3 regions of the Streptomyces hazeniae genome follow, and region 2 is predicted to be linked to each of the others. Evidence: riboswitches for the same ligand, from Rfam matches in the RefSeq annotation. Region 2 holds a riboswitch; each other region holds the start of a gene.
The links. A riboswitch is a leader RNA that binds a small molecule or an ion and turns the genes downstream of it on or off. The one in region 2 is predicted to bind cyclic di-AMP.

Region 1: it holds a riboswitch for cyclic di-AMP, as region 2 does, so the genes downstream of both, RM572_RS13550 (M23 family metallopeptidase) here and RM572_RS16805 (transglycosylase SLT domain-containing protein) in region 2, are expected to answer to the same signal.
Region 3: it holds a riboswitch for cyclic di-AMP, as region 2 does, so the genes downstream of both, RM572_RS01255 (transglycosylase family protein) here and RM572_RS16805 (transglycosylase SLT domain-containing protein) in region 2, are expected to answer to the same signal.

What each region holds. Positions count from the first base shown of each region.
Region 1 covers NZ_JAVREQ010000010.1:135,289-141,483, reverse strand. The annotation lists gene RM572_RS13565 (DUF5996 family protein) at 1-719, shown strand, start outside; gene RM572_RS13560 (PPOX class F420-dependent oxidoreductase) at 815-1,252, shown strand; gene RM572_RS13555 (macrolide family glycosyltransferase) at 1,432-2,625, shown strand; gene RM572_RS13550 (M23 family metallopeptidase) at 2,841-3,968, opposite strand; cyclic di-AMP (ydaO/yuaA leader) riboswitch at 3,981-4,121, opposite strand; gene RM572_RS13545 (hypothetical protein) at 4,738-5,316, opposite strand; gene RM572_RS13540 (hypothetical protein) at 5,644-6,195, shown strand, end outside.
Region 2 covers NZ_JAVREQ010000014.1:121,771-127,965, forward strand. The annotation lists partial or broken gene RM572_RS16795 (RNA polymerase sigma factor) at 53-1,294, opposite strand; gene RM572_RS16800 (YciI family protein) at 1,291-1,710, opposite strand; cyclic di-AMP (ydaO/yuaA leader) riboswitch at 2,445-2,626, shown strand; gene RM572_RS16805 (transglycosylase SLT domain-containing protein) at 2,631-3,392, shown strand; gene RM572_RS16810 (XdhC family protein) at 3,525-4,739, opposite strand; gene RM572_RS16815 (NCS2 family permease) at 4,797-6,195, opposite strand, start outside.
Region 3 covers NZ_JAVREQ010000001.1:223,389-229,583, forward strand. The annotation lists gene nirB (nitrite reductase large subunit NirB) at 1-1,176, shown strand, start outside; gene nirD (nitrite reductase small subunit NirD) at 1,173-1,619, shown strand; gene RM572_RS01245 (oxidoreductase) at 1,782-2,696, shown strand; gene RM572_RS01250 (response regulator) at 2,693-3,505, shown strand; cyclic di-AMP (ydaO/yuaA leader) riboswitch at 3,893-4,075, shown strand; gene RM572_RS01255 (transglycosylase family protein) at 4,081-5,334, shown strand; gene RM572_RS01260 (hypothetical protein) at 5,420-6,195, opposite strand, start outside.

The DNA of each region.
Region 1 (6,195 bases), on a different contig from region 2:
TCGACTTCGTCGACCACCGGCTGGTGCTGCGCCGCGACTCCACCGGCACGCGCCACGTACCGCTGGAGCCCATGTCGGTGGCCCGCTTCCACACCGAGACGATGCGCGCACTGGACGAACTGGGCGTCGAGGCCCCCATCCAGGGCCACCCGAACGAGGTCGAGCCGGCCATCCCGTTCGCCGAGGACGACCGGCACGCCTCCTACGACCCCGGCGCCGCGCAGCTGTTCTGGCGCCAGCTCCTCCAGGCGCAGCGGGTGATGGGCGAGTTCCGCTCGCACTTCGTCGGCAAGGTCAGTCCCGTGCACTTCTTCTGGGGCGCGATGGACCTGGCCTGCACCCGTTTCTCCGGACGCCCCGCCCCACCGCACCGCGGCGGCGCGCCCAACTGCGGTGACTGGGTGATGGTCGAGGGCTACTCCCGCGAACTGAGCAGCTGCGGCTTCTGGCCGGGCGGCGGCGAGGAGGGCGCCTTCTACGCGTACGCCTACCCCGAACCCGAGGGCTTCGCGGACCACCCTGTGCGGCCGGACGAGGCGTACTACAGCGCGCAGAACGGGCAGTTCCTGCTCCCCTACGAGGCCGTGCGGACGTCCCCGGACCCGGACGGCGCGCTGATGGCCTTCCTCCAGGACACCTACGCGGCGGCCGCCGAGCACGGGCGGTGGGCGCGGGCGTCGCTGGAGGACGACCCCGGCCGCTGGGACGCCCGGCGCTGAGCCGTCTCCCGCAGCGGGCTTGGCCTGCGAGGATCGGGGGAAGGGGCGTGCCGGGGGCGCCGCCGCCCTTTCCCCGACGCGCGGAGGAGCGAGACATGGACGAGAAGGTGCCGCAGGAGGCGCTGCTGTCGCTGCTGACGGACCAGAACCGGGGCGTTCTGGTGACGCTGAAGCGGGACGGCCGGCCGCAACTGTCCAACGTGCTGCACGCGTACGACCCGGAGCAGCGGATCGTCCGGGTGTCGGTCACCGCGGACCGTGCCAAGACCCGCAACCTCGCCCGCGACCCGCGCGCGAGCTACCACGTCACGACGGCCGACGGCTGGTCCTGGACGGTCGCCGAGGGCGACGCGGAGCTGACCGCCGTCGCGGCGGACCCGTACGATGCGACGGTGGAGGAACTGGTCGACGTGTACCGCGCGATCTCCGGCGAACACGGCGACTGGAACCAGTACCGCCGCTCGATGGTCACGGACCGCCGCCTCGTCGTCCGCCTCCACGTCCGCCACGCCTACGGTCAGCCCCGCCGCTGAGCCGCCCGGCGGAAATCCGGTGGAAGCCCGGAGGGCCACGGGCTAACCTCGCCGGCATGTACTCCTTCCTGCAGATCTACGAGTGAGACGGCGCGGCGCAGCGCGCCGCCACCGTCACCCGTGCCCGGGCCTTCGCCGCGGGCCGATGCCGTCACGCCCGTAGATCCTCGAGGAGACTCATGAACCTGCCCCGCTCCCACCCGCGCGCCCACATCGCCATGGTCGGCGTGCCCGCCGTCAGCCACGTGCTGCCGAGCCTGGAGATCATCCGCGAACTGGTGGCGCGCGGCCACCGCGTGACCTACGCCAACGGGCACGCCGTCGCGGACCTCGTCACCGGCACCGGCGCCACGTTCGTGCCGTTCGACTCGACGCTCCCGGTGACCGACAACGACTGGCCGGAGGACCCGGTCGGCGCGATGAGCGTCTTCCTGGACGACGCGATGCACGTGCTCCCGCAGATCGAGGCGGTGTACGAGGACGACCCCGCCGACCTCTACCTGTACGACATCGGCGGCTACGCCGTCCGCGCCCTCGCCGAGCGGCAGGGCCGCCCCGCGGTGCAGCTGTCACCGACGTACGTGGCCTGGCACGACGAGGAACAGGCCGTGCTGAAGCAGATGCTGCAACTGCCCGGCGCCCAGGAGTACTTCGACCGCGTATCCGCCTGGGCCGAGGCGTCCGGCGCGACCACGACGGACGGCCCGTCCTTCGTCGGGCTGCCCGACCGCGCGCTGGCCATGATCCCCCGGGCGATGCAGCCGCACGCCGACCTCGTGGACCCCGATGTGGTGAGTTTCGTCGGGCCCTGCTTCGGGGACCGCGCCGACCAGGGTGCGTGGACCCGTCCGGCCGGGGCCGAGAACGTGCTGCTCGTGTCGCTCGGTTCGGCGTACACCCGGCAGCCGGAGTTCTACCGGCAGTGCCTGGCCGCCTTCGGCGGCCTCCCCGGCTGGCACGTGGTGCTGCAGATCGGCCGCTACGTCGACCCGTCCGAGCTGGGCGAGATCCCGGTGAACGTCGAAGTGCACTCCTGGGTACCGCAGTTGGCGATTCTGGGCCAGGCGGACGCCTTCGTCACGCACGCCGGGATGGGCGGCAGCAGCGAAGGGCTCTTCACGGGCGTGCCGATGATCGCGGTGCCGCAGGGCGCGGAGCAGTTCCAGAACGCGGACCGCCTCGTCGAACTGGGCGTGGCCCGCCGCCTCGACACCGCGGACGCGGACGCCGCGTCGCTGCGCGCCGCGCTGACCGCCCTCACCTCCGACCCCGAGGTGGCCCGACGGTCCGCCCGGCTGCGCGAGGACGCCCGCGCGGAGGGCGGCACCACACGGGCCGCCGACCTCCTGGAAGCCCTCCTGAGCCGGCGCTAGAAAGGGTCCGGCGGCCCTGGCGTCGGGGGGTGGTCCGCCAGGACCGCCGGAGTCTCGGTGGCCGCCCGCCCCGGTTCCCCGGTTGCCGCCGCCCCGCCCCTCCTTGTCGCCGAGTACTGCGGTGGGGGGAGGAGGTGTCACAGGCCTCGACGGGCACGAGGCGGCGGCACCGTCCCTGCATCAGGGACGTGAAAAGGAATCCCGGAGCAGAAGGGTCAGACGTTCAGTCCCTTCCCACGCAGCCAGGACAGCGGGTCGACGGGCGAACCGCCGCCCGGCCGGACCTCCAGGTGGAGGTGCGGTCCGGTGGAGTTGCCGGTGGAGCCGACGTTGCCGATGACGTCCTTGGTGTTGACCTCGGACCCGGCGGAGACGTTCATCGAGGACAGGTGGCAGTACCAGACCTCGGTGCCGTCGTCGAGTTCGAGTACGACGCGGTAGCCGTACGAGCCGGCCCAGCCGGCCTCCTTCACGGTGCCGCTGTGCACGGCCATCACCGGGGTGCCGGTCTGCGCGGCGAAGTCCTGGCCGGTGTGGTCGTTCTCCCACATGCTGCCGCCGGCGCCGTAGCTGGAGCTGAGCGTGTACGAGGAGAGCGGCACGCTGTAGCTGCGGGCGAGTTCGGCGAGCCGAGCGGCCTCGGCCTTGCGGCGGGCCTCCTCGGCGGCTTCGCGCTTGCGCTCGGCCTCGGCCTTGCGCTCGGCCTCCGCCTTCTTCGCGGCGGCCTCGGCGGCCTCCGCGCGCGCGATGTCCGCGGCGTCCTCGCGGACGGTGGCGTCGGCGGCCGACTGCTGCTGGGCGGCCTGCGCCAGGATGCGGGCCCGCAGGGACTCCCCGGCGTCCCCCTCCGGAGCAGCGGTCTCGGTGCTGAAGCCGGCCTGGGCGAGCGGCGCGTGAGCGGCGACCGTCGTGGTGTCCGCCGAACCGTCGACGCCGGGGACCAGGTCACCTATCTCGCTGGGCAGTTCGTCCGCCACCGTGCCGGCGAGGGAGGACATGTCGGCCATCGTGACGGAGGACGGCTTGTCCTTGGCCGTGGCCATTCCGCCCGCGCCGACGGCCGCGATCATGCCGACCCCGAGCACCGCACCGCTGCGGGCCATCCCGCCGCGCTGCTTCGCCACGCGGTGCCGGCCGCGCACCGGCCGCACCGATTCGGCGGTCGGGTTCCACCCGTCGTACGCCCCGTCCTGCTCCGGCCCGTAGACGGTCGGCACGGCGTAGGCGCCGGTGGCGTCGAAGGACTCCTCGAACTGGGGGAACTCGGTGGTGAGGTCGGTGTCGCCGACATGTCCGCTTCCGTAGAGGTCGCGGGCCTCGGGGGCATGCCTGGTGGACGCCACTGGGGGCGCTCTCCTTTCCTTCCTTCTCGCCTACCGGGTTAGCTGACGGGTTCGGAGCAGGAAGGTCTCCTACAGCGGTCCTTGGGCGGGACCGCCGATTCACCCCTGAAAGGTGGTTCCCCGGCTCCCTCGGTGTGTCGGCGCGAGCGGTGAGACTCGCGTGACCCACGTGCGGGATTAGGCGACGGCGCACGGTGCCGCCTGGAGTGACGGCAGTGACGACCGCGCTGCGTTATCGAACGTTAATAGACCCGCAGCCGGGAAACCAAGCCGGGCCGCTGATTTTGCCTACGCTTTGGCAGGGACTTCCCGCCCACCGAGGAGCAATACGGACGCACCAACACACCCCGTCAGCACGCCGGTTCCGTGGGTGATCACGAGTGGATCACGACGGCCGACACCGAACCTCCACCAACGGACCGTCAGCGCACCCGCCCCAACCTCCGTCACGGAACCGGCCTTCCGGTGCGAGTCGGACATGAGCGCACCCGAGCGAAGCTCAGGGCAGACGACCCCGCACGCCTCCCCCTCCAGCGCACGGGCGGGCCGCGACCGCGACGGACGTGAGGGGGCGTGGGCGGAGGGCAGGGGCGATGCGCCCGGAAACACTTGCCCGTGATGTGTGGGCCGCGAAGTAAGAGTCGTGCCCACCGTTCACCGAGAACGCGGCCCGTACATCATGGGTTTCCGGGTCGTCGGCCCGGACCGCAGCCCACGCCCCCGCCCCCCACCAGCCACCGCCCCACGGCACCGAACCGCCCCGGACGCGTCAGAGAATCGCCACGCGCTCCCACGCGGGCGGACTCTCCTCCGCCTTCTCCGGATCGGCGGCCGCCGCCTCCGTCTCGCCGGCCACACCCTCCGCCGGTCGCGCCTCCGCTGCACGGCCGCCCGCGTCGTCGCCCCCGTCGCCGTAACCGGAGACGCCCACGTAGGGCGCGACACTCCGGTAGGGGGCGGCGGAGGTGCCGTACCCCTCCGTACCGTTGGCCTGCCGCTCTGCGGAGAAGCCGTACCGCTCAAGCGAAGTGCCGTACAGGTCACCGCCGTTGCCGCCGTACACCGCGCCCCCGTACGCGGCAGGACCGGGCACCACCGGCGAAGGGCCGCCGTAGGACGGCCGCCCCTCCTCCGTGCGCCACCACCGCGCGCCGGTCTCCACGGGCTCGCTGCGGCCGTGACGGCCTCCCTGCCCCGGAACGGTGCGGCCGGCCAGGGACCACTCGCGTACGAGCGTCTCGTAGATGGGCGTGGGCGCGGAGGCATCCGCCGGGGGCGGAAGAGCCGGACGGGGAACCGTTTCTCCCGACCAGGGCACCGGCGACCACTGCGTGAGCATCACAGCCATGCCAGAGACAACGAGGCCCACCGGCCCGAAGTCACCCGCCCGGATCAGCCGTGTCACCCACAAGGGGGGTACGGGCCCGGAGTTCACCCGTACATCCCCCTGGCCCGGCCCGCCCGGTCCCGCCGCCCGGGCATCGCTCCGTCCACCGTCCGCCGCATGGAGCAACGTCCACGGGCACCACCGCCCACCTGCGCCGACGACGGGGCGCTCCGCCCGGAGCGCGGAACCGGGGGGATGCGACTTGGCTCGGATGCGGACGCGGGGCGTCCCGGGAGCACGCCGGCGCAGCCGCGCGCCGCGCACCCCGCCATCGTCGGAGGTTCGTTCATGCGTGCGTTTTCCACGCCGCGCCGGCCGAGAGTCGCTCGGCGGCTCTCCGGCGCGGCGCTGTCCGTGGCCGTCGTCGGCATAACCGCAACGACCGTCACGACCGCCTTCGCCGCCGGTGACGACGGCGCCATCAGGGTCGCCCCGGGCACGGCGCGTCCGGGCGGCACGGTCACGTTGTCGACGGACGCCTGCGGGCCCGGCGGCAGCGCCGGAGTGGACGCCAGTGCCCTGGGCGCCGGAATCCTCGGGCTGGAGCCGAGGGACGCGGAGGCCCGGACGGCGAAGGGCAAGCTGCGCGTCACGCGCGACACCAAGCCGGGCCGGTACGCGCTCGGCGGCTCCTGCACGGACGGGAGGGAACTCGCCGGCACGGTCGTGGTCGGTCCCGCGAAGCCCGCGGCCGGGGACGCGGAGCACCGCGCCGGTGAGCGGCAGCCCGCGACGGGCAGCGCCGAGGCGAAGGCCGGCGACGAGTGGCCGGAGGGCGAGGACTGGAAGGAGTGGTCCGACGAGGGCGCTCCGGAGGACGGCGCTCCGAAGGGCTCCGGT
Region 2 (6,195 bases):
ATTCTCCTCCCGGGCGGCGGTCCGTCGCCAGCCCGCCGGGGGGCCGGCCCGATCACGCCAGACGGGCGGCGCGTACGAGCAGGTAGCGCCGCTCGGGGTCGCTCAGCGTCCGGCGTGCGGCCTCGCGGTAGGCCGCACGCGCGGCCTCGCGGTCGCCGGCCATGTCCAGCAGGTGGCCGCGGGCGGCGGCGAGACGGTGGCCGCGGGCCAGGTACGGGTCGTCGCGGAGCGTGTCCAGCAGTGCGAGGCCGAACTCGGGCCCGCGCACCATGGCGACCGCGACGGCGTGGTTGAGCCGGACGACCGGGCTGGGCCAGGTGCGGTCGAGTACGTCGTAGAGGGCGAGGATCTGCGGCCAGTCGGTGGTGTCGGCGTCGGCGGCCTCGTCGTGGAGGGCCGCGATGGCGGCCTGCACCTGGTAGGGGCCGGGGCGGGTGTGCCGCAGGGCGTACTCGACCAGCGCGGTGCCCTCCTCGATCTGCGCCGTGTCCCAGCGGGCCCGGTCCTGCTCGGCCAGCGGCACCAGCTCGCCGGAGGGACCCGTGCGGGCGGCGCGGCGGGCGTCGGTGAGCAGCATCAGCGCGAGCAGCCCGGCGACCTCGCCGTCCTCGGGGAGCAGGCTGCGCAGCAGCCGGGTGAGGCGGACGGCCTCGGCGGCGAGGTCGTCGCGCAGCAGTTCCGTCCCGGAGGAGGCGGTGTAGCCCTCGTTGAAGATCAGGTAGAGGACCTGGAGGACGACGGCGAGCCGGTCCTGCCGCTCCTCCTCGGGCGGGGTGCGGAAGTGGGCGCCGGAGGCCCTGATCCGCTGCTTGGCGCGGTTGATCCGCTGCGCCATGGTCGCCTCGGGCACCAGGTGGGCGCGGGCGATCTCCGCCGTGGTGAGGCCGCCGACGGCGCGGAGGGTCAGGGCGACCTGCGCGGACGGTGTGAGCTCCGGGTGGCAGCACAGGAAGAGCAGGCTGAGCGTGTCGTCGTCGGACGGGGCGGCGTCCTCACCGGGTGGCGGGACGACGAGCGCGTCCGGCGGGGCCAGGGCGGCGTCCGCCTCCTCGCGGCGGCGGCGTGCGGAGTCGCTGCGGAGCTGGTCGGTGAGGCGGCGGGAGGCGACGCGGATGAGCCAGCCGCGCGGGTTCTCGGGCCGGCCCTCGGCCGGCCACTGCACGGCGGCGGCGAGCAGCGCCTCCTAGACGGCGTCCTCGGCTGCGTCGAAGTGGCCGTAGCGGCGGACCAGCGCGCCGAGGACCTGCGGCGCGTGGCGGCGCAGCAGGTCCTCGATGCGGGGGTCGGTGGTCACGCCTGGTCCGGCGGCCCGTCCGGGACGGGGCGGACGACGACCGCCGGCTCCGGGTCGGAGCCCTCCGGAACGGGGCAGGAGTAGGCACGGGCGGCGATCTCGTAGGCGCGCTCCGGGGTCTCCACGTCCACGATCCAGTAGCCCGCGAGCACCTCCTTGGTCTCGCCGAAGGGCCCGTCGGAGACCACGGGGCGGCCGTCCTTGTCTGCGGTGACCAGACGGGTCTGGGACGGCTCCGCCAGTCCCTGGGCGTCGACCCATTCACCGGACGCGACGAGGTCCTGGTTGAGCTTCTCCATGTGCTGGAACATGGCCTTGAGCTCGGACTCCGACCAGGCGGGGGCTCCCGGGGAGGGGTTTCCGCTCATGGCGTCGTAGTACTTCTGGGCTGACATCAGCATCAGCATGTACTTCATGGTCTGACTCCTTCGTCGGGGGCTCCCCTGCGGGTGCCTCTCACCGGAGACGTCGGAGCGGTGCGGCGTGTCTCGACGTCGCGGGGGAAGAAATCCCGGAAGAACTTCGGGCACCGCTCTCGACCGGATCACGGCCCGGTCACGGGCCCATTATCGCGGCCCGGCGCCCACCGCGCCCGGTAACACGCGGTTTCCCCGGAGCGAGCGGTACCCCAGCCCACGGCCACTGCGACCGCCGTCCTGCACAGGTCGCGCGCGAGGGCGGGACGCACGGGCGGAAGGGCGTCGCGCGTGCGTCACCGTGGACGGAGGTGACAGGCAAAACAGGCAAGTCCGACATGCACCCTCTCCACGCTTCCCTCGCACGACCAACACCGCTCCACGGCAGGAGAGCTGGAAATAGGTGGATATAAGGAACACCCCAAGTCCCTTGTGGCGGGACTCACATCGCGCCATGGCCGATCTTGGGAACCGGGACGCCCCAGGATGCGTCGCGCGGCCAAATCGCCTGCGGTGCCTGACGATTAGGAAATCCCGGGGATTCACCGCTCTCACGCTCGGAAAATGCTTCATCGCAAAGCGTCGAGGAACACCGGCCGGTAAAGATCGCAGACGCGAAGGTCACCTTTTCCCGCAGCTTGTCTCCGCCGAATCGGCTGTGGTCCTATGTGCTCGCTTCCGCACGTCATGGCGGAGGTTCCCGCGCCGGGACGCCGAATCCTGCCGACCGGCACCAGGGAAAAGCGCAGTAGTCAGCAACGGCAGGAGCGGGGGAACCAGGTAAGCGCCGCGCCGCACGACGGCCGGCTTGGGGTGAAGCCATGCCTCATCGCGCCCCCACGCGACGGGACATGGCCGGGCAACTCTTCTCGCCCGAATCCGACAGCTCACCTCGCAGGCGTAGGAGAGGATTCACCACCATGTCCCGTGGCCGTCACCGCCGCCCGCGTCATCTGTTCAACGCCCGCAAGGTCTCCCGCCTTTCCGTCGCGCTCGCCGCCGGCGGCGCCGTCGCCGCGCCGATCGCCGCAGCGGGCACCGCCCAGGCCGCCCCCGCCTCCGCGCCGGCCGCCGCCAACGTGAAGACCGTCAAGGCCGGCGCCAAGGCGGAGCAGACCGCCGCCGCCGAGAGCTACACCGTCGCCTCCGGCGACACCCTCTTCAAGATCGCCAACGCGCACGACGTGAAGGGCGGCTGGCAGACCGTCTACGAGGCCAACAAGGAGACGGTCGGCGGGAACCCGGACCTGATCCACCCCGGTCAGGAGCTGACCCTCGAGGCCGCGTCGGCCCAGAAGGGCGGCGAGGCCCAGCAGTCCTCCACCGAGACCTCCGGCGAGTCGGCCGACCAGGCCACCTACCCGGACAACCTGGACGGCTGGATCCGCGAGGCGCTGGCCATCATGGAGCAGGAGGGCATCCCGGGCTCCTACGACGGCATCCACCGCAACATCATCCGTGAGTCCGGCGGTGACCCGAGCGCCATCAACAACTGGGACATCAACGCCCAGAACGGCACGCCGTCCATCGGCCTGCTCCAGGTCATCAAGCCCACCTTCGACGCCTACCACGTCGAGGGCACGGCCTACGACCAGTACGACCCGGTCGCCAACATCGTCGCCGCCTGCAACTACGCGGCCGACCGCTACGGCAGCATCGACAACGTCAACGGCCCCTACTGAGCCTGACGTTCGAGGGTCACTCGACGGCCGCCTCCCACCGGCGTGCAGGTGGGAGGCGGCTTTCGTCGTGCCCGGGGGCGGCGCGCGGCAGCGGTCGGGAGCCGTCGCGGCAGCCGGGCTGCGCCGCCGAGTTCAGGCGACGGAGCCGATCGGCCGGGCCCCGCCGCGGGCCCCGGGACCATCGTGGTGGATCGGGGTGTGGGCCCCGGTCAGCGGCAGCCCGGAGCCGCCGCGGCGGCTGGCGACGATCTCCGCGGCGATGGACACCGCCGTCTCCTCGGGTGTGCGCGCGCCCAGGTCCAGGCCGATGGGCGAGCACAGCCGGGCGAGTTCGAGTTCGGTGACGCCCGCCGCGCGCAGCCGGGCGAGACGGTCCTCGTGGGTGCGGCGCGAGCCCATCGCCCCCACGTAGGCGACCGGCAGCCGCAGGGCACGCTCCAGCAGCGGGATGTCGAACTTGGCGTCGTGGGTGAGGACGCACACCACCGTGCGGGCGTCGACCTCGGTGGCGTCCAGGTAGTCGTGCGGCCAGTCGACGACCACCTCGTCCGCGTCCGGGAAGCGCGCCGCCGTGGCGAACACCGGACGGGCGTCGCAGACCGTGACGCGGTAGCCGAGGAACCTCCCCGCCCGGACCAGCGCCGCGGCGAAGTCGATCGCGCCGAACACCAGCATGCGCGGCGCCGGCACGCTCGACTCCACCAGCAGGGTGAGGGGTGCGCCGCAGCGGCTCCCCTCCGCCCCGATGCCGAGGGTGGCGGTGCGCCCGGCGTCCAGCAGGGCGCGCGCCTCGGCGGCGGCCGTACGGTCCAGGCCGGGGTGCCCGCCGAGGGTTCCCGCGGCACCGGACGCGCCGTCGCCGTGACCGGGCCCCTGACCGTCGCCGTGACCCTCACCGCTGTCGTCGTCCGGGCGGACGAGAAGCGCCCGCCCCAGGAGCTCCGGCGGACCGGCCACCACACGGGCGAGGGCCGCGGAGCCGCCGCGCGTCGCCGCGGCCGCGGCCGCCGCGTACGTCTCCCGCCACGGCGCGTCCGCGCGCACCGGCACGACCAGCACGTCGATGACGCCGCCGCAGGTCAGACCCACGGCGAAGGCGTCGTCGTCGCTGTAGCCGAAGCGCTCCGTGACGGGCCGGCCGTCCCGGAGCGCCTCGGCGCACAGCTCGTAGACCGCGCCCTCGACGCAGCCGCCGGACACGCTGCCGACCGCGGTGCCCCCGGCGTCCACGGCGAGCGCCGCGCCGGGCTGCCGGGGCGCGCTGCCGCTGACGGCCACCACCGTGGCCACGGCGAAGTCGCGGCCCTCCTCGCACCACTGGTGCAGTTCGGCGGCGATGTCCAGCACGGGGGAACCTCCAGGGTCGGTGCGGTGCGGTGCGGTGGGGCGGTGCGTCCGCTCCGGCTACTTCACTCCGAGCCAGGCCTCGATGGGCCCGAGCGAGAAGTAGACGAAGAAGACCAGTGCCAGTACCCACATCAGCCATCCCGGCTCCCGCCACCGGCCCTGCACGGCGCGGATCAGCACGTAGGAGATGACGCCCGCGGCGATACCGGCGGTGATGGAGTAGGTGAACGGCATCAGGACGGTGGTGAGGAACACCGGGACGGACGTCGCCGGGTCGTTCCAGTCGATGTGCTTGGCGTTCGTCATCATCATCGAGCCGATGACGACCAGCGCGGCGGCGGCCACCTGTGTCGGGATCACCTGGGCGAGCGGCGTGAAGAACAGGCACAGGGTGAAGGCCAGGCCGGTGACGACGCTGGCGAACCCGGTGCGTGCGCCGTCGCCGACGCCCGCCGTCGACTCCACGAACACCGTCTGACCGGAGGCGCCCGCGACGCCGCCGACGATGCCGCCGGCGCCGTCGATCGCCAGGGCCTTGCTGAGGCCGGGCATCTTGCCATCCCGGTCGGCGAGGTCGGCCTGCTGGCCGATCCCGATGATCGTGCCCATGGCGTCAAAGAACCCGGCCAGCACGAGGGTGAAGACGATCACGCCCACGGTGATCGTGCCGACGTCGGCCATGCCGGTGAAGGAGACCTGGCCGAACAGGCCGAAGTCCGGTGCGCTGACGATCGACCCGGTCAGTTCCGGGGCGTTCAGCCCGCCCCAGTCCTGCACGGACAGGCCGGCCACGGCGTGCACCAGCGCGGCGAAGAGGGTGCCGCCGACGATGCCGATGAGGATCGCGCCGGGCACCCGCCGCACGTGGAGCAGGAAGATCAGCAGCAGCGTCACCGCGAAGCACAGCACCGGCCAGCCGGTGAGCTGGTCCTGGACGCCGAGCTGGATCGGCTTCGCCCCGGCGACACCGCCGGGACCGCCCATGCTCGTCACGAACCCGGCCTGGACCAGGCCGATCAGCGCCACGAACAGGCCGATGCCCATGGTGATGGCGTGCTTCATCGCCAGCGGGATCGCGTTCATGATCAGCTCCCGCAGGCCGGTGACGACCAGCAGGATGATCACGGCGCCGTAGATGACGCACATGGCGAACGCGTTCCCCCACGTCATCTCCGGCGCGACCTGGAAGGCCACGACGGCGGAGACGCTGAGTCCCGCGGCCAGCGCGAGGGGGACGTTGCCGAGGATGCCCATCGCCAGCGTCGTCGCCGCGGCGGCGAACGCGGTGGCGGTGGTGAGCTGGGCGGGGTCGAGCCGGGCACCCGTGGCGTCCGGAACGGACAGGATCACGGGGTTGAGGAGGATGATGTACGCCATCGCCATGAAGGTGGTGACGCCGCCGCGCACCTCACGGGCGAGCGTGGATCCTCTGTCGGACATGTGGAAGTACCGGTCG
Region 3 (6,195 bases), on a different contig from region 2:
GCGGAGCTGGAGGCCTCCGGGGTCGCCGTCGACAAGGGGCTCTGCGGCTGCTTCGCGCACACCCGCGCCGAGCTGTACGAGATCGTGCGCACGCTGCGGATCACCTCGTTCGCCGCGCTGCTGGACGGGCACGGCCGTGAGGCGGCGCGCAGCGGCGACGGCTGCGAGGTGTGCAAGCCGGCCGTGGCGTCGATCCTCGCCTCGCTCGCGCCCTCCATCGGTGCGGACGGCCACGTCCTGGACGGCGAACAGGCCGCCCTCCAGGACACCAACGACCACGTCCTCGCCAACCTCCAGCGCAACGGCTCCTACTCGATCGTCCCCCGGGTGCCGGGCGGCGAGATCACCCCGGAGAAGCTGATCGTCATCGGCGAGGTCGCCCGCGACTTCGGGCTCTACACCAAGATCACCGGTGGTCAGCGGATCGACCTGTTCGGCGCCCGCGTCGACCAGCTCCCGCAGGTCTGGGCGCGGCTGGTGGAGGCCGGGTTCGAGTCCGGCCACGCCTACGGCAAGGCGCTGCGGACGGTGAAGTCGTGTGTCGGGCAGACCTGGTGCCGCTATGGTGTGCAGGACAGCGTGCGGATGGCCATCGACCTGGAGCTGCGCTACCGGGGGTTGCGCGCGCCGCACAAGCTGAAGTCGGCCGTCTCGGGCTGCGCGCGGGAGTGCGCGGAGGCGAGGGGCAAGGACTTCGGCGTGATCGCGACCGCGGAGGGCTGGAACCTGTACGTCGGGGGGAACGGCGGCGCGACCCCGCGGCACGCCGACCTGCTGGCGCAGGACCTGGACGACGCCGGGCTGATCCGGCTGATCGACCGGTTCCTGATGTTCTACATCCGCACCGCCGACCGGCTGGAACGCACCTCGACCTGGCTGGAGCGCCTCGAGGGCGGCCTGGACCACGTGCGGGAGGTCGTGGTGGAGGACTCGCTCGGCCTCTGCGACGAGCTGGAGGCGCTGATGGCCGCGCACGTCGCCGGCTACCGCGACGAGTGGGCCGAGACGCTGAACGACCCCGAGCGGCTGCGGCGCTTCGTGTCGTTCGTCAACGCGCCCGGCGCGCCGGACCCGTCGGTCCGGTTCGTCGCGGAGCGCGAGCAGGTGAAACCGGACCTGACGCTGCTGTCCGGTCCCGACATCCCCGTCCGCACCCTCGAAGGGACTCCGGCATGACCACGACCCTCGCTCCCGAGCACCGCACGCACGCCCTCGTCACGGCCCCCGGCTCGGCCCCCGCTCCGGCACGCGCCCCGGAGCGGCTGGAGGTGGCGGCGGGCGGCGCCTGGCACCCGGTGTGCGGGCCCGGCGACCTGGTGCCCGGACGCGGCGTGGCGGCGCTGCTGCCGGACGGCACGCAGGTCGCGCTGTTCACCGACCGCGCGGGGAAGGCGTACGCGATCGGCAACCGGGACCCGTTCACCGGCGCCTACGTCCTCTCCCGGGGCCTGACCGGTTCGGACGCGGGGCGGCCGTTCGTGGCGTCGCCGCTGCTGAAGCAGCGCTTCGACCTGGCCACGGGCCGCTGCCTGGACGACGCGGACGTGTCGGTTCCGGTCCTCCCGGTGCGCACGTCGCCCGTCCCCGCCGCGGCCTCCGCGGCGGCCCCCGCCGCCTGACGCCACGCCTGGCGCCGCCCTCGCCGTGGCCCACCTGCCGCTCTACCCTGGGCGGGTACGAAACAGCAGGTCGGCGCGGACGCACCGGGCCGGCACGCCGACGGCGGCACGCAGCGGCACTCCGACGGCGGCAGGGCGACACGGCGAGGAGCGCGGCAGGCGATGGGCTGGACGGCACGCAGGATTCCCGACCAGAACGGCCGCACCGCGGTCGTGACCGGTGCGAACAGCGGTCTGGGCTACGTCACGGCCCGCGAGCTGGCCCGGCGCGGCGCGCGCGTCGTGCTGGGCTGCCGGAACCGGTCGCGCGGCGAACGGGCGCTGGAGCGGCTGCTCGCGGAGGTCCCGGAGGCGCACGCGGAGCTGCGCCGGCTGGACCTGGCCGACCTGGGCAGCATCCGCGAGTTCGCGGCCGGGATGCCGGACAAGCCGCTGCACCTGCTGGTCAACAACGCGGGGCTGATGGCGATCCCGCACTCGCTGACCGCCGACGGCTTCGAGATGCAGTTCGGCGTCAACCACCTCGGGCACTTCGCGCTCACCGGTCTGCTCACGGAACGGCTGCTGGCGGCCGGCGACGCACGGGTCGTGAACGTCTCCAGCCTCGTGCACGTCGTCTCGGGCATCGATCCGGCGGACCTGAACAGCGAGCGCGGCTACCGGCGCTGGACGGCGTACGGGCGCTCGAAGACGGCGAACCTGCTCTTCACGCTGGAGCTGGCGCGCCGCACCCGGGAGCACGGCATGGTCGTGGCGGCCGCCCACCCCGGATACGCGTCGACCGAGCTGCAGACCAAGGGGCCCCGGCTGAGGGGCGACCGGACCGGCGAGCGGCTGATGCGGGCCGCGAACTCACTCGTCGGTTCGTCGGCCGAGCTGGGCGCGGCGGCCACGCTCTACGCCGCCACCTCCGCGGAGGTGGGTCCCGGGGCCTTCGTGGGGCCGCGACTGCTGGGGCTGCGCGGCGCGCCGGGCGCAGCCTGGCGGGCGCCCTGGGCGCGGGATCCGGCGATGGCCCGGAGGCTGTGGGAGGCGTCCGAGGAGCTGACGGGCGTGCACTACGAGGCTCTGGAATGACACACCACCACACATCGGGACATAACGGACCGGGCGAGAGGCCGACGGTGCGGGTGCTCGTCGTGGACGACGACTTCATGGTCGCCCGGCTGCACCGTGCGATGGTCGAGCAGACCCCCGGATTCGCCGTCGCCGGGGAGGCCCGGACCGGCGCCGAGGCACTGACGGCGGTGCGCGCACTGCGCCCGGACCTGGTGCTGCTGGACATCTACCTGCCGGACATGTCGGGACTGGACGTCCTGCGCGCGCTGCGGGGCGACCCCGGCGAGGAGACGACGGGCACCGCGCCCGCCGCCCCCGGGGTGGACGTCCTGGTGGTCACCGCCGCACGCGACGTGGAGACCGTGCGCGGAGCCCAGCTCGGCGGGGCCGTGCACTACATCATCAAGCCGTTCGAGAGCAGGACCCTGCGGGAGCGGCTGCTCGCCTACGCGCAGCGGCGACGCGAGCTGGCGGCACTCGCTGCGGCGGGAGAGGCCGGACAGGCGGAGGTCGACCGGGTCTTCGGCTCCCCCGCCGGGGATCCGCGAGCCGCCGCGCCGCCGCGCGAGCGACCGGCCCTCCCCAAGGGGCTGACCGCGCAGACCGCGGCGCTCGTACGGCGGGCGCTCAAGGAGGCGCCGGGAGACCTCTCGGCGGCCGAGTGCGCGGAGCTGAGCGGGCTCTCCCGGGTGAGCGCGCGGCGCTATCTGGAGCACTTCGCGGCCGGCGGCGAGGCCGAGGTGTCCCTGCGGTACGGCACCACGGGTCGCCCCGAGCGTCGGTACCGCCTCCCGGGCACCACGCCACCCCGGACCGGACGGGACTGAGACCCGGACGAGATCGACGCATTACCGCAGGGAAGCCCGTTACGTCCCATTTGGCGTTTCGGTATGGATATTGGCGGTCTGCTCCTCGCGGCGTGACGCGAATAACAGCACGGTCTCGACGGGGCGCGCCGCACACCGGACCGAAATTCAGGGCTTTCTCAACTCCCCCTTCATAGCGGCGAGTTGAGCACTCGACATACGAAGATCGCGACAACTCAGCGAAAACGGACAGCAGCACACAGTCGTGTCGGAGTGGCGTGAAGCCCGTGTGAAGACCGTCCGTAAACCCGACTTTCTTGCCGCAATCCGAATCCCTGTGTTTTGGTTCCCTCCGCCGCCGCGCTCGTGCGGCGGCCCTGAGCCGGGACGCCGAGTCCTGCCGCCCGGAGCAGGAGCCACCCGTGACCCACGAACGGCAGGAGTGGGGGACCCAAGGTAAGTGCCGCGCCGGTACGTCACCGGACGGCTTGGGGTGAAGTCGCAGCGAGTGCCGCTCATGCGCTCGCACAGGCGACCGGGCAACTCCAGCCCGAACCCGACAGCTCACCTCGCAGGCGTAGGAGAGGACCACAGCCATGTCTGCACGCGGACGTCATCGTCGCTCCAAGACGCAGCGTTTCACCCGCCGCGCCACCGCCCTCGCCCTGACCGCGGGCGGCGCCGGCATCGCCCTTCCGCTCGTGACCGCCGGCGGCGCCCAGGCCGCCTCCGTGGACACCTGGGACAAGGTCGCCCAGTGCGAGTCCACCGGTAACTGGAGCATCAACACCGGCAACGGCTTCTACGGCGGCCTGCAGTTCACCCAGTCCAGCTGGGAGGCCGCCGGCGGCACCGAGTTCGCGCCCCGCGCCGACCTCGCCACCAAGGACCAGCAGATAGCCGCCGCCGAGAAGCTGCTCGCCCTCCAGGGCCCGGGCGCCTGGCCCAACTGCGGCCCGCAGGCCGGCCTGCAGCAGAACAGCGGCGACCCGCAGATCGACCCGAACGGTGGTGGCGAGGACGCCGCCGCCTCGAAGGCCGAGACCGCCGAGGCCCCGAAGCAGGCCGCCCCGAAGGCCGACACCGGTGCCCGGGACACGAAGGCCCCGAAGGACGCCAAGACCGAGAGCTACACCGTGGTCAGCGGCGACACCCTGTTCAAGATCGCCAACGCGCACGACGTGGACGGCGGCTGGAACACCGTCTACGACGGCAACCGCGAGGTCATCGGCGGCAACCCGGACCTGATCTACCCGGGCCAGGAGCTCAGCCTGAACGGCTCCGCCGCCGGCGCCACGCAGAGCGAGGCGCCGAAGAAGGAGACCGCCGAGAAGCCCGAGAAGACCGAGAAGAAGGCTCCGGCGCCGAAGCAGGACTCCGGCAGCTCCGACGCGGCCTCCGCCGCCGCGGAGTCCGCGGACACCTCCCAGGCCGAGAGCGCCGCCGGCGGCTTCTCCGCTCCGGTCGAGGCCGCCACGAGCACCCCGTACCACCAGACCGGCGCCAGCTGGTCCAGCGGCTACCACACCGGTGTGGACTTCGCCGCCTCCACCGGCACCACGGTGAAGTCCGTCGCCAACGGCACGGTCGTCTCCGCCGGCTGGGCCGGTTCGTACGGCAACCAGGTCGTCATCCAGCACGAGGACGGCCGGTACAGCCAGTACGGCCACCTGTCCTCGCTGTCCGTCTCGGCGGGCGAGAGCGTCAGCGCCGGCCAGCAGATCGGGGCCGTCGGCTCCACCGGCAACAGCACCGGCCCGCACCTGCACTTCGAGGTGCGCACCGGCCCGGACTACGGCTCGGACATCGACCCGGTCCAGTACCTGCGGGCCAACGGCGTCTCCCTCTGAGGCACCCCCGCCCCGCGCACGCCGCCCGGCGCCGCCCCTCCCGGGGCGCGCCGGGCGGCGTCGTGTCAGGCCGCGACCGCGCGGCTCACCACCCGCCGCCGGACCCCTGACCCGGGTGGCCGCCCTGGCCCTGACCGGGGTAGGGCCCGTGCCCCGGCTGCGGAGCCTGCGGCGGCGGCCCCCAGCCCGGCTGCTGCTGCGGGTGCGGCGGCTGCGCCGCCGGGGGCTGCTGCCCCCAGCCCGGCCCGCCCTGGCCGCCGGGCGGCGGCGTCCACCCCGGCTGCTGCTGCGGGGGCTGCTTCTGCGGATACGGAGCCTGCGGATACGGAGCCTGCGGGTGCGGCTGGGGCTGGCCGCCCCACCCCTGCGGCTGCCCTCCGGGCTGCTGCATCAGGCCGCGCTGGGCCGCCTGCGCCAGCCCGGCGTCCCGCTTCCGCCCCGCGCGCAGCGGCTTCACCCACACGAGGCTGGTGCCGCCCGGCCGGCACACGACGGCGCCGCCCTCGGGGTGGGCGGCCCACCACAGCACCCCGGCGGGCCCGGGGTCCGCCCAGTCCATCGACCACAGGGCCGTGCGCGCCACGTAGACCCTCAGCTCCGCCGTGCCGGGGTCCTGGACCACCACCGTCGGGTTGTTGAGGCCCGAGCTGACCGTCGTCGCCCGGCAGGCCGCCCAGGGGCCGCGCTGCAGCGCCGCCCGCATCTTCCGCGCGTAGGACAGCCACAGCAGGGCGCCGACGGTCATGCCCACGCCGAAGATGACGAGGTAGAAGCCGTAATCGCCGTCCATGGCCAGGAGCAGCACGCCCAGGGCCGCGAACAGCGGGGCGGCGGCGAGCACCGCCGTCCAGGCGCGGAGGA